2 regions of the uncultured Psychrobacillus sp. genome follow, and region 1 is predicted to be linked to the other one. Evidence: a T-box and tRNA genes for the amino acid it is inferred to sense, from the RefSeq annotation. Region 1 holds a T-box; the other holds one or more tRNA genes.
What was found. The T-box of region 1 lies ahead of alaS (alanine--tRNA ligase). A T-box ahead of a tRNA ligase gene usually reads a tRNA of that ligase, here a tRNA-Ala.
Positions count from the first base shown of each region.

Region 2: it has a tRNA-Ala gene. The T-box ahead of alaS (alanine--tRNA ligase) is inferred to sense a tRNA for this amino acid. The anticodon was not compared.

Region 1 covers NZ_CALIED010000039.1:85,922-91,472, forward strand. The annotation lists gene Q0371_RS08780 (ATP-dependent RecD-like DNA helicase) at 1-1,843, shown strand, start outside; T-box leader at 1,881-2,097, shown strand; gene alaS (alanine--tRNA ligase) at 2,183-4,816, shown strand; gene Q0371_RS08790 (IreB family regulatory phosphoprotein) at 4,893-5,159, shown strand; gene ruvX (Holliday junction resolvase RuvX) at 5,162-5,551, shown strand, end outside.
Region 2 covers NZ_CALIED010000067.1:42,390-47,940, reverse strand. The annotation lists gene Q0371_RS13255 (carbohydrate kinase) at 1-332, opposite strand, end outside; gene Q0371_RS13250 (Cof-type HAD-IIB family hydrolase) at 344-1,117, opposite strand; gene Q0371_RS13245 (DNA-directed RNA polymerase subunit epsilon) at 1,405-1,614, shown strand; gene rnjA (ribonuclease J1) at 1,618-3,285, shown strand; tRNA gene Q0371_RS13235 (tRNA-Ala) at 3,729-3,801, opposite strand; gene Q0371_RS13230 (TrkA family potassium uptake protein) at 4,007-4,666, opposite strand; gene Q0371_RS13225 (TlpA disulfide reductase family protein) at 4,769-5,212, opposite strand; gene Q0371_RS13220 (XRE family transcriptional regulator) at 5,403-5,551, shown strand, end outside.

The sequences.
Region 1 (5,551 bases):
GGGGGTTGGTTTTGTACGTGCCGACGAGTTAGGTTATAAGCTCGGGATAAAAGGAAATCATCCGGATCGTATAAAAGCAGCGATATACCATTTACTTCAAACTTCTTCACTTAGTGAGGGTCATGTCTTTCAATATGCTGAGCAGCTTTTAGAAGACGTTAAAAGAATGCTTGAAAATGCACAAAGAGAAGAAATCTCTTACGAGTCAATAACACAATGTTGTATAGAGCTAGCTGAGGAAAGTAGGATTGTTGGTGAGGTAAATAAATTTTATATCCCATCTCTATACTTTTCAGAGGTAGGAATCAGCTCCAAGGTAGAAACTTTACTAATGGATAAAGATATTCACCAATTTCCTTTAAAAGAAATTAAGAAGCATTTAGGTCCTTTAGAAAAGCGTCTTGGCGTTAAATATGCCAATACACAAATCAAGGCTATTGAAACAGCTCTTAATTCGAATATTACCTTATTAACGGGAGGACCTGGGACGGGAAAAACAACCGTTGTACGAGGAATTGTAGAACTTTACTCTGAACTGCACGGGCTGACCTTAGATCCAAAGGAATGGGCGAAGGAGCAAAAGCCCTTTCCAATTGTTCTGGCTGCACCTACCGGTAGAGCAGCTAAGCGATTAAGTGAATCTACAGAGCTGCCTGCAATGACCATTCATAGATTACTTGGCTTTAATGGACAAGAGGACACCGATACAGAAGGTAAAGAAATTGAAGGAAGACTAGTTATTATTGATGAGACCTCTATGCTAGATACTTGGCTAGGTCATCAGCTTTTAAAAGCTATCCCTAAGGATGCTCAGGTTATTTTTGTTGGTGACCAAGACCAGCTCCCGCCTGTTGGTCCAGGTCAGGTATTAAAGGACTTACTGGCATCTAAAAGAATTCCAACAGTAGAACTGGTTGATATTTATCGACAATCAGAGGGATCCTCCATTATAGAATTAGCACATGAAATGAAACAAGGAAGTGTACCTGCTACACTTACCGCTAAAACAAAAGATCGATCCTTTATCAAGGCAACGACTGAACAAATCCCTAAAGTAGTAGAACAAGTGTTAAAGGCGGCATTGTCTAAAGGTCAATCCATTCGAGAGATACAAGTGCTAGCTCCTATGTATAGAGGGCCTGCTGGAATAGATGCGTTAAATAAAATGATTCAAGAGATGGTCAATCCGAATACCGATGGAACACGTAAGGAAATGACCTTTGGAGATACAATTTATCGAATAGGCGATAAAGTACTTCAACTAGTAAATCAACCGGAAAGTAACGTTTTTAATGGTGACATGGGGGAAGTTGTTGCTATTTTTAGAGCCAATGAAACGGTTGAGAAGAAAGAGATGCTTGTTGTCTCTTTTGATGGCAATGAAGTTACGTATGAAAAGAATGACTTAAATCAAATTACTCTAGCGTATTGTTGCTCCGTTCATAAATCACAGGGTAGTGAGTTCCAAACAGTCATTATGCCTGTTACGAGAAGCTATATGAAAATGCTTAGACGTAACTTGCTCTACACTGGAATTACTCGTGCTAAAAATTTCTTAATTCTTTGTGGAGATCCAGAGGTATTTAAATTTGGCGTTGAACGAACAGATGACTTGCAGCGTTTAACTACATTAAAAGAACGTTTAGCAGATGAAGTAAAAGAAGAAATAGAGACAAAATCTACATCATCTGTATCTACAGAAAAAAGTAGTACTGAAGTGACGTTGTCTGTTGAGGCGGATGAAGTGGACTCAACATATTTGTCAGCAGATAATTATCATTTAATCGATCCTCTTATAGGTATGAAGGGTATTACCCCATATGAGTTCTTAGATACCGATTGACATAGTACAAATTGTTAATTATAATCAAAATTGCATATAAAACATGATGACGGAGAAAGTACTGTTGTTACCTGAAGAGAGAAGGATTCCTTTGGCTGAAAGAATCCCCAGCGTATAACAATTAGGAAAGCTACTCCTGAGTGCAGCTAATACCTGCCGTAAATCTGCGTTAAGGATTCTTAAGAGACATAATAAGGTTGTATTTTATTATGTAACTAGGGTGGTACCGCGAAATAATAGCTTTCGTCCCTTTTTGGGATGAAGGCTTTTTTTATTTTATTTTGCATAGCGTCAAATCTTTTGTTAAAGAGGAATAATATTATTAGGAGGAATGAAAAAATGAAACATTTAACTGGTGCACAAATTAGACAAATGTATTTAGACTTTTTTATAGAAAAAGGTCACTCACAAGAACCATCTGCTCCACTTGTACCGATTAATGACGCTTCACTTCTTTGGATCAATAGTGGAGTTGCTACGTTAAAAAAATATTTTGATGGACGTGTAATTCCAGAAAATCCAAGAATCACAAATGCACAAAAATCTATTCGTACAAATGATATTGAAAATGTAGGAAAGACAGCTAGACATCATACGTTCTTTGAAATGCTAGGAAACTTCTCAATCGGTGAATATTTTAAAAAAGAAGCAATTCATTGGGCTTGGGAGTTTTTGACTGATGAAAAGTGGATGGGCTTTGAACCTGAAAAGCTATCTATTACCATTCATCCAGAAGATGAAGAGGCATATGTTATCTGGAAGGATGAAATTGGTATTCCAGAAGAGCGTATTATTCGTTTAGAAGGAAACTTCTGGGATATTGGAGAAGGACCGAGTGGACCTAACTCAGAAATTTTCTATGACCGTGGTGAAACCTATGGTAATGATGTAAATGATCCAGAACTTTATCCAGGTGGAGAAAATGATCGATATTTAGAAATCTGGAACTTAGTTTTCTCTGAGTTTAACCATAATCCAGATCACACATATACACCATTACCAAAGCAAAACATCGATACTGGAATGGGCTTGGAGCGTATGGCTAGTGTTGTACAAAATGTTCCAACTAACTTTGATACAGACCTATTCATGCCGATTATCGAGCAAACTGAAACAATTGCAGGTAAGAAGTATCGCCAAAACAAGGAGAATGACGTAGCTTTCAAAGTAATTGCTGACCATATTCGTACCGTTGCATTTGCTATTGGAGATGGGGCTTTACCTTCCAATGAAGGACGCGGCTATGTACTGAGAAGACTTCTTCGCAGAGCTGTCCGTTTTGCAAAACAACTAGGTATCGATCAGCCATTTTTATTTGAGCTTGTACCTGTAGTAGGGGAAATCATGAAGGATTTCTATCCAGAAGTTACAGAGAAAAAAGACTTCATCATGCGTGTTATTAAAACAGAGGAAGAAAGATTCCATGAAACACTACATGACGGGCTTAGCATTTTAGAAAAAGTAATTGAGGAGCAACGTTCAAAAGGTGAGTCATTTATACCTGGAACAACGACTTTTACACTTTATGACACATACGGCTTCCCGATTGAGTTAACAGAGGAATATGCAGAAGAAGCAAATATGACAGTTGATCATGAGGGCTTTAAAGCTGAAATGGAAGCTCAACGTTCTAGAGCACGTGCTGCTCGTCAGAATGTAGATTCTATGCAGGTGCAATCTGCTGTTTTTAGTAACTTACAAGATGAAAGTGAGTTTGTTGGCTACGATACGCTAAGTGTCACTACAAAGGTTACCTCTATTGTACTTGGGCAAGAATTAGTTAAATCTGCTCAAGAAGGCGATGAAGTGAAAATTATTTTAACTCAGACACCTTTCTATGCGGAAAGTGGGGGTCAAATAGCAGATCATGGAACAATTGAAAATGATAATTTCCGTGGGTTTGTAAAGGATGTTCAAAAAGCTCCAAATGGTCAAAATCTACACACTGTTATTATTGAGTCTGGAGAAATGGTGGTTGGGGCTGACATAGTAGCTACAGTAGATCAAACATTAAGAGGCCACACTATAAAAAATCACTCGGCAACACATATTCTACATCAAGCTTTAAAAGACGTTCTAGGAACACATGTAAACCAAGCTGGCTCATATGTTGGACCAGATCGCTTACGTTTTGACTTTTCTCATTTTGGGCAAGTAACGAAAGAAGAGCTAGAAACAATTGAGCGTATAGTTAATGAGAAGGTGTGGGATAATATCCCGGTAGTAACTGGATATCACAATATTGAAGAGGCAAAAAATATGGGTGCCATGGCTCTTTTCGGAGAAAAATATGGAGATATTGTGAGAGTAGTTCAAATGGGAGCTTATTCATTAGAGCTTTGCGGTGGAGTGCATGTGAAAAACACGTCGGAGATAGGCTACTTTAAAATCCTTTCTGAAGGCGGTATCGGTGCAGGAACACGTCGTATTGAAGCAGTTACTGGAAAAGGTGCATTTGAGGTTATTAAAGAGGAAGAAATGCTTCTTACGGAAGCTGCTTCACTAGTAAAAGCTCAATCAAAGGATTTGGTTATGAAGGTTTCTCAATTGTTAGGTGAATTGAAAAACATTCAAAGAGAAAATGAATCATTATCTGCTAAAATCGCTAATAGTCAGGCATCTTCTGTTTTATCATCAGCTCAAACTATTAATGGCATTACGGTGCTCTCTGTTAAAGTAGAGGCTAAGGATAATAATCAGCTAAGACAAATGATGGATGATTTAAAACAAAAAATGGATAATGCTGTCATAGTTTTAGGCGCAGTAGACGAGGAAAAAGTAATGATTTCTGCTGGAGTGACTAAGGATTTAGTAGGTGGGAACTACCATGCTGGAAATATTGTCAAACTAGTCGCTGAACAATGTGGAGGTAAAGGTGGGGGCCGTCCGGACTTTGCCATGGCTGGGGCTAAAGACGCAAGTAAGCTAGAGCTTGCACTTAACTCCGTTTACGAATACATCAAATCAGTTTAAACTATTTCAAAAATACGGTATACTTAACAAATAACTAAGCAAACATTATTACCAATTTGAAAGCGAGGTGCTGATCATGAGTTCATTTGATAAAACAATGAAATTCAATTTCCCAGAGGAATCGATGGAACAAGAAGTCAAACATGTGATGCTTCAGGTTCACTCTGCATTAGAGGAAAAAGGATATAACTCTATAAATCAAATTGTTGGCTATTTACTTTCTGGTGATCCAGCTTATATTCCTCGCCATCAAGATGCTCGAAATATGATCCGTAAATTAGAACGAGATGAAATTTTAGAGGAGCTAGTTAAGTTCTATATTAAAAAGAATAATGAGGCGTAATTATGAGAATAATGGGTTTAGATGTCGGTTCTCGCACCGTGGGCATTGCAATAAGTGATGCCCTCGGTTGGACAGCCCAGGGAATTGAAACGATCAAAATTAACGAAGATGCACAAGAATTTGGGATGGAACGAATTGATGAATTGGTAAAACAACATCAAGTGAGTGAGTTCGTTGTAGGCTTTCCTAAAAACATGAATAATTCTATCGGACCGCGTGCAGAAGCTTCGGAACAATTTGCCAAGCTGTTAACTGACAAATATAACTTTCCAGTAACATTATGGGATGAAAGATTGACAACTATGGCTGCAGAACGTATGTTAATAGATGCGGATGTTAGTCGTAAAAAACGCAAGCTAGTTATTGACAAAATGGCTGCTGTAATGATTTTA
Region 2 (5,551 bases), on a different contig from region 1:
GGCGTATCATCTAAATAAGTATGAAAATGACGATCGTTATTTTCTGTTAAGTGCACATAAACTCCACTTATAGATTTTTCCGGGTCGACCTGTATATAAGAAAGGTCAACTCCTTCTGCTTCTAGCTCCCTTTTCACAAATTTAGAGGTATCATCTTCTCCGATAATAGTTATAAAAGAGGAAGAAGAGCCTAGTCTGCCAATACCTGCAGCTACATTTACAGTGGCTCCCCCTAAAAACTTTTTAAAGCTCTTATTTGTCTGATCCTTTGAAATATAGTCAACAAAGGCATCGCCATATACTAATACGTACTTATTACTTTGCTCTATCATGTGATACTCCTTTAAATTAGCTTTAATTGCCTCATCGCATTTACTAAACCATTTTCTGAGACATGTTCTGTAACGATTGTTGCGTGTTTTTTAAGTTCATCTACAGCATTTCCCATAGCTACACCTGTACCTACGAACTTCAGCATTTCTACATCATTTAATCCGTCCCCGAATGCAACTGCATTTTGACGAGTTTCTCCTAAGTATTCTAAAAGTATCTCAATCCCAACAGCTTTAGACATGCCCTTAGGGAGCACATCACAAGATACTCTGTGCCATCTTACAAAGGACAAGTTAGGAAATGCACGTTCATACTCCTCTTGTACTTCTTCTTCACAAAAGACAAGTGCCTGATGAATATCATTATTTAAATAAAAGTTTTCTGCCTGTCTCGGAAAACCAACCTTTAATGTTGAAATACTTTCAATTACATCTTGATGATCAGGTACATTAGAAACCATCTCATGACTGTCCATATATACTAAAGGTTGGTCTTTCAAAGCTGCAAACTCCGAAAGTTTTTTTAGCTCTTCCTTATCTATAACACCTTTATGTATGGTTTTGCCCTCAAATTGAACAATTTGACCATTATAAGTTATATAAGAATCAATTTGAAGTTGATCTACGATTGCTTTAGCAAGAAATGGCGCCCTCCCAGTAGCAATTACAGTAATATGTCCATTTTCTCTCGCTTGTTTAAACGCTTCTTCTACCCCTTCAGGAATATTTTTCTCTAAATCTAAAATGGTTCCATCTATATCGAAAATCAATACTTTTTTTTCCATTATTTTTTTCTCCCTTTTCAAGTTAAATTATTTGACTTTTCTGTTAAAATCCTTTACAAACTCCACAATTTCATATATAATACGTCATAAGGAGTGGATTGCCATGTTGAAACGCTTGAAAAGAAAACTGTTGCGGCGACTCGGCGGAATGCTCAGAAACAAAACTATTGCTTAAGTCAAATGTCTTGCCCTTCAAAATTTGGAGGGCTTTTCTTTATTTTAAATAAGTAGCGTGATAATATAAAGAGAATTGATTTATTTTGAACGTGAAAAAGGAGAGTATAAAAATGATTTATAAAGTTTATTATCAAGAAAACGCACTAGAGGTACCAGTTCGCGAAAACACTAAAAGCTTATACGTAGAGGCTGATTCAGAGCGTGAAGTTCGTTCACTTCTTATAGACCGCAAGTATAACATTGAGCTTATCCAGCTGCTTGAAGGTAACCACTTGGAATACGAACAAGCAAGTCCAAATTTCAAAGTAGAAGAGTTGTAATTCATGAAATTTGTAAAAAATGACCAAACAGCTGTTTTCGCCCTCGGCGGACTAGGTGAAATCGGCAAAAATACGTATGGCGTTCAATTTCAAGATGAAATTATTCTAATTGATGCTGGTATTAAATTCCCAGAAGATGATCTTTTAGGAATCGATTATGTGATCCCAGACTATACTTATTTAGTCAAAAATGTGGACAAGATTAAAGGCCTTTTTATTACCCACGGACATGAAGACCATATTGGTGGAATTCCTTACTTACTAAAGCAACTCAATGTCCCAGTTTACGGAAGTAAGCTAGCATTGGGTCTACTTCGAAACAAGCTAGAAGAGCATGGCTTACTTCGTCAAACGAAAATGAATGTAATCGAAGAAGACGATGTGATTAAGTTCAGAAAAACAGCTGTAAGCTTTTTTAGAACTACGCATAGTATACCTGATGCTTTTGGAATTGTGGTAAAAACTCCACCTGGTAATATTGTGCATACAGGAGATTTTAAATTTGACTTTACTCCTGTCGGCGAACCTGCAAACTTAACGAAAATGGCAGAAATCGGTCGTGATGGCGTTCTTTGTCTTCTTTCAGATAGTACTAATGCTGAAGTTCCTAACTTCACAATGTCCGAACGCAAAGTTGGAGAAAGTATGGATTCCATTTTCCGTAAAGTAAATGGTCGTATTATTTTTGCAACCTTTGCTTCGAATATCCATAGACTTCAACAAGTAATAGACGCTGCGATTCATCATAATCGCAAAATTGCTGTTTTTGGAAGAAGCATGGACAACAATATTACAATTGGACGAGAGCTAGGTTATATTACAGCCCCTAAGGAAATGTTCATTGATACAAGCGCATTAAACCGATTACCTGCTAACGAAGTTTTAATCCTCTGTACAGGTAGTCAAGGGGAACCAATGGCAGCTCTTTCTCGAATTGCTAATGGTACTCACCGACAAATTCAGATTCAGCCAGGAGATACCGTAGTATTTTCTTCTTCTCCTATCCCAGGTAACAGAGCAAGCGTTAATAGAACGATTAATCTGTTATTCCGTGCGGGTGCTGAAGTTATTCATGGTTCCTTGAACAATGTCCATACTTCTGGGCATGGCTCTCAGGAAGAACAAAAGCTAATGCTACGTTTGATGAAGCCAAAATTCTTTATGCCAATCCACGGTGAGTTCCGTATGTTAAAAATCCATACAGAATTAGCGGCAGATTGTGATGTTCCTATCGAAAACACGTTTATTATGGAGAATGGACAAGTTTTAGCTTTAAGCTCCAACGAAGCACATATCGCAGGACGTATCCCATCTGGAGATGTCTATATTGATGGTAGTGGTATCGGGGATATTGGTAATATTGTATTAAGAGATCGTAGAATTCTTTCTGAAGAAGGCTTAGTAATAGTAGTTGTTAGTGCGGATATGGAAAGAAAGAAAATTGTTTCTGGTCCAGATATTATTTCTAGAGGATTCGTGTATATGCGTGAATCTGGCACCATGATTAATGAAGCACAGCAAATGCTAAATAAACATTTAAGATTTACCATTCAAGACAAAGCAATAGAATGGTCTGAATTGAAAAACGAAATTACAGATGTTTTAAGCCCTTATTTATATGAAAAGACTAAACGCCGTCCAATGATTTTACCAATCATTATGGAAGTGTAAATAGTATAATCTAATCTAGTAGCTTTCTACTAAATATCTTCGACTGCAATCATCCACGAGGTTTTCGTGCGTGATTGCAGTCGTTTTTTAATTTTATAATTGCTTATTTATAGTAAACACGAATAATTAAAAGAGAATAATGAAAATTAAATGCTTTAGTCAATAAAGTAGTATTGATTTTCGCTCATATCTCGGACGCTTTCCGCGGGGGGAGCGAAAAGCCACCCCCCCATCGCTTACGCGCGTGGTTGTGATGTCTTATCTGTCTCCCTCCTCCCGCTGGAGTCGCCGCCTGCCGCTACAATCAATATAGAGAAAATGTTCGTGTTTAATCGGTAAAATGCTGTTTACAAAAATAATACAAAAAATTTTATGCATACAAAAAGCGAGTAGGTAAACATACCCTACTCGCTAAGTTACTTACTCTATAGTAAACAAAATGATGGAACATAGGGGACTTGAACCCCTGACCCCAACACTGCCAGTGTTGTGCTCTCCCAACTGAGCTAATGCCCCGTATAAATCATGTAATAATATTGTAAGGGAAAAAAGTAGGAAAGCAACCCCTTTTTGGGAGATTGCGGTTATAAATTGATGTCCTTAAATCTAGCTGGATAAACGAGTCTATTAAAATATCCCGTGATGGATAGGCTGATAGCATATCGCTCATCCAGCAAAAAGCTGCCAACTAATTTTTCGACAGAATGAACACTTCATTTATTTAAGAAAGAACCTTCTTTTCGAAACGATTGATATCCACGTCTGCTCCAATGATGATGAGCACATCATTCAGCTGCATCTTATCCTGTGCCTGTGGAGATACAATAATCTCTTTTCCCCTTTTTACCGCAACTATATTAATACCGTATCTAGCTCGTATATCCAAGTCCACTATAGAGAATCCAGCAATTTTTTCATTTACTTTAATCTCCATAATAGAATGCTCATCGGAAAGCTCCAAATAATCTAAGACATTGTTGGACAGGATGTTATGAGCGATTCGTATCCCCATGTCCCGCTCTGGATGAACTACTTGATCGGCTCCAATTTTACGTAACACTTTTTCATGATAATCATTTTGAGCTTTTACTGTAATTTTCTTCACACCTATTTCTTTTAGCATAAGCGTTGTAAGAATACTAGATTGAATATCATCACCTATTGCAACAATAACATGCTCAAAGTTTCTAATCCCGAGCGATTTTAAGACTGCTTCGTCTGTCGTATCCGCAATCACTGCTTGGGTTGCTATGGAGGCAAATTCATCAACTCTTTCTTGTACCTTATCAATGGCCATAACATCGGCGCCCTGCTCCATTAACTCTTTGACGATACTTCCACCAAAACGACCTAAACCAATAACAACAAATTCCTTCTGCATAGCTGCGCCTCCTAGAACTAATTGCCATTAGTTTAACACAACAGTGGTTCTACTGCTATCTAGATTTCCATCATTTTTTAAACCCATGTTTATTATTAAAAATTAGATCTCTTTTATCAAGAGGACAAGTCGCTTTTCCAACATTTGCAACCCTCTCTCGCCAGCCTGTCTGTGTCGCAGTCGGCCTTTTTTATCAAACAAATAAAAATTTGGTACAAGCTTACACTGGTACATTTCAGATAGCACCAAATCATGATCTAGACAAATCGAGTCATAAATTCCTGCAGCAGAAGCTGTCGACTTCACCAAGCTTTTACTCGCATCTTCAGGAGACCTAGGCATATGAATAGCAATGACATTAAACTGATTTTCATACTTCTCTTTCCATTTATTTATCAATGGTGGAGCAACCTTACAGGCATCACAGCTAACAGACCAAAAATAGACAAGCAAAGGCTTTGTACCTAATAACTGTCCCTTTGTCCACGATCCGTTTAACCATTTAGTCGTAATAGGAAACTCCGGTAACTCCTCTCTCAAATTCATCCATATCTCTCCTTTATCCGTCATCCATATTCAGTCTATGCAACTAAGAGACAGTTGCATCTAATAGTTGGAAAAATTTTTTTTTGTATTATCTTTAAAAAGTTGTTAAAGTAAACTTAAAGTTATGTTAAAATAAACTTTGTTTTATGGAAAAGCTCTTTATTTTACAAAAGAGAAGGAGCGTAATTACATGCAAATTGGTAGAAAAATTAAACAGTTAAGGCTGAAAAAAGGTCTAACACAGGAAGAACTAGGCGAGAGAACGGACTTAAGCAAGGGTTTCATATCCCAGCTGGAAAGAGATCTAAATTCTCCCTCAATTGAGACACTTTTTTCTAT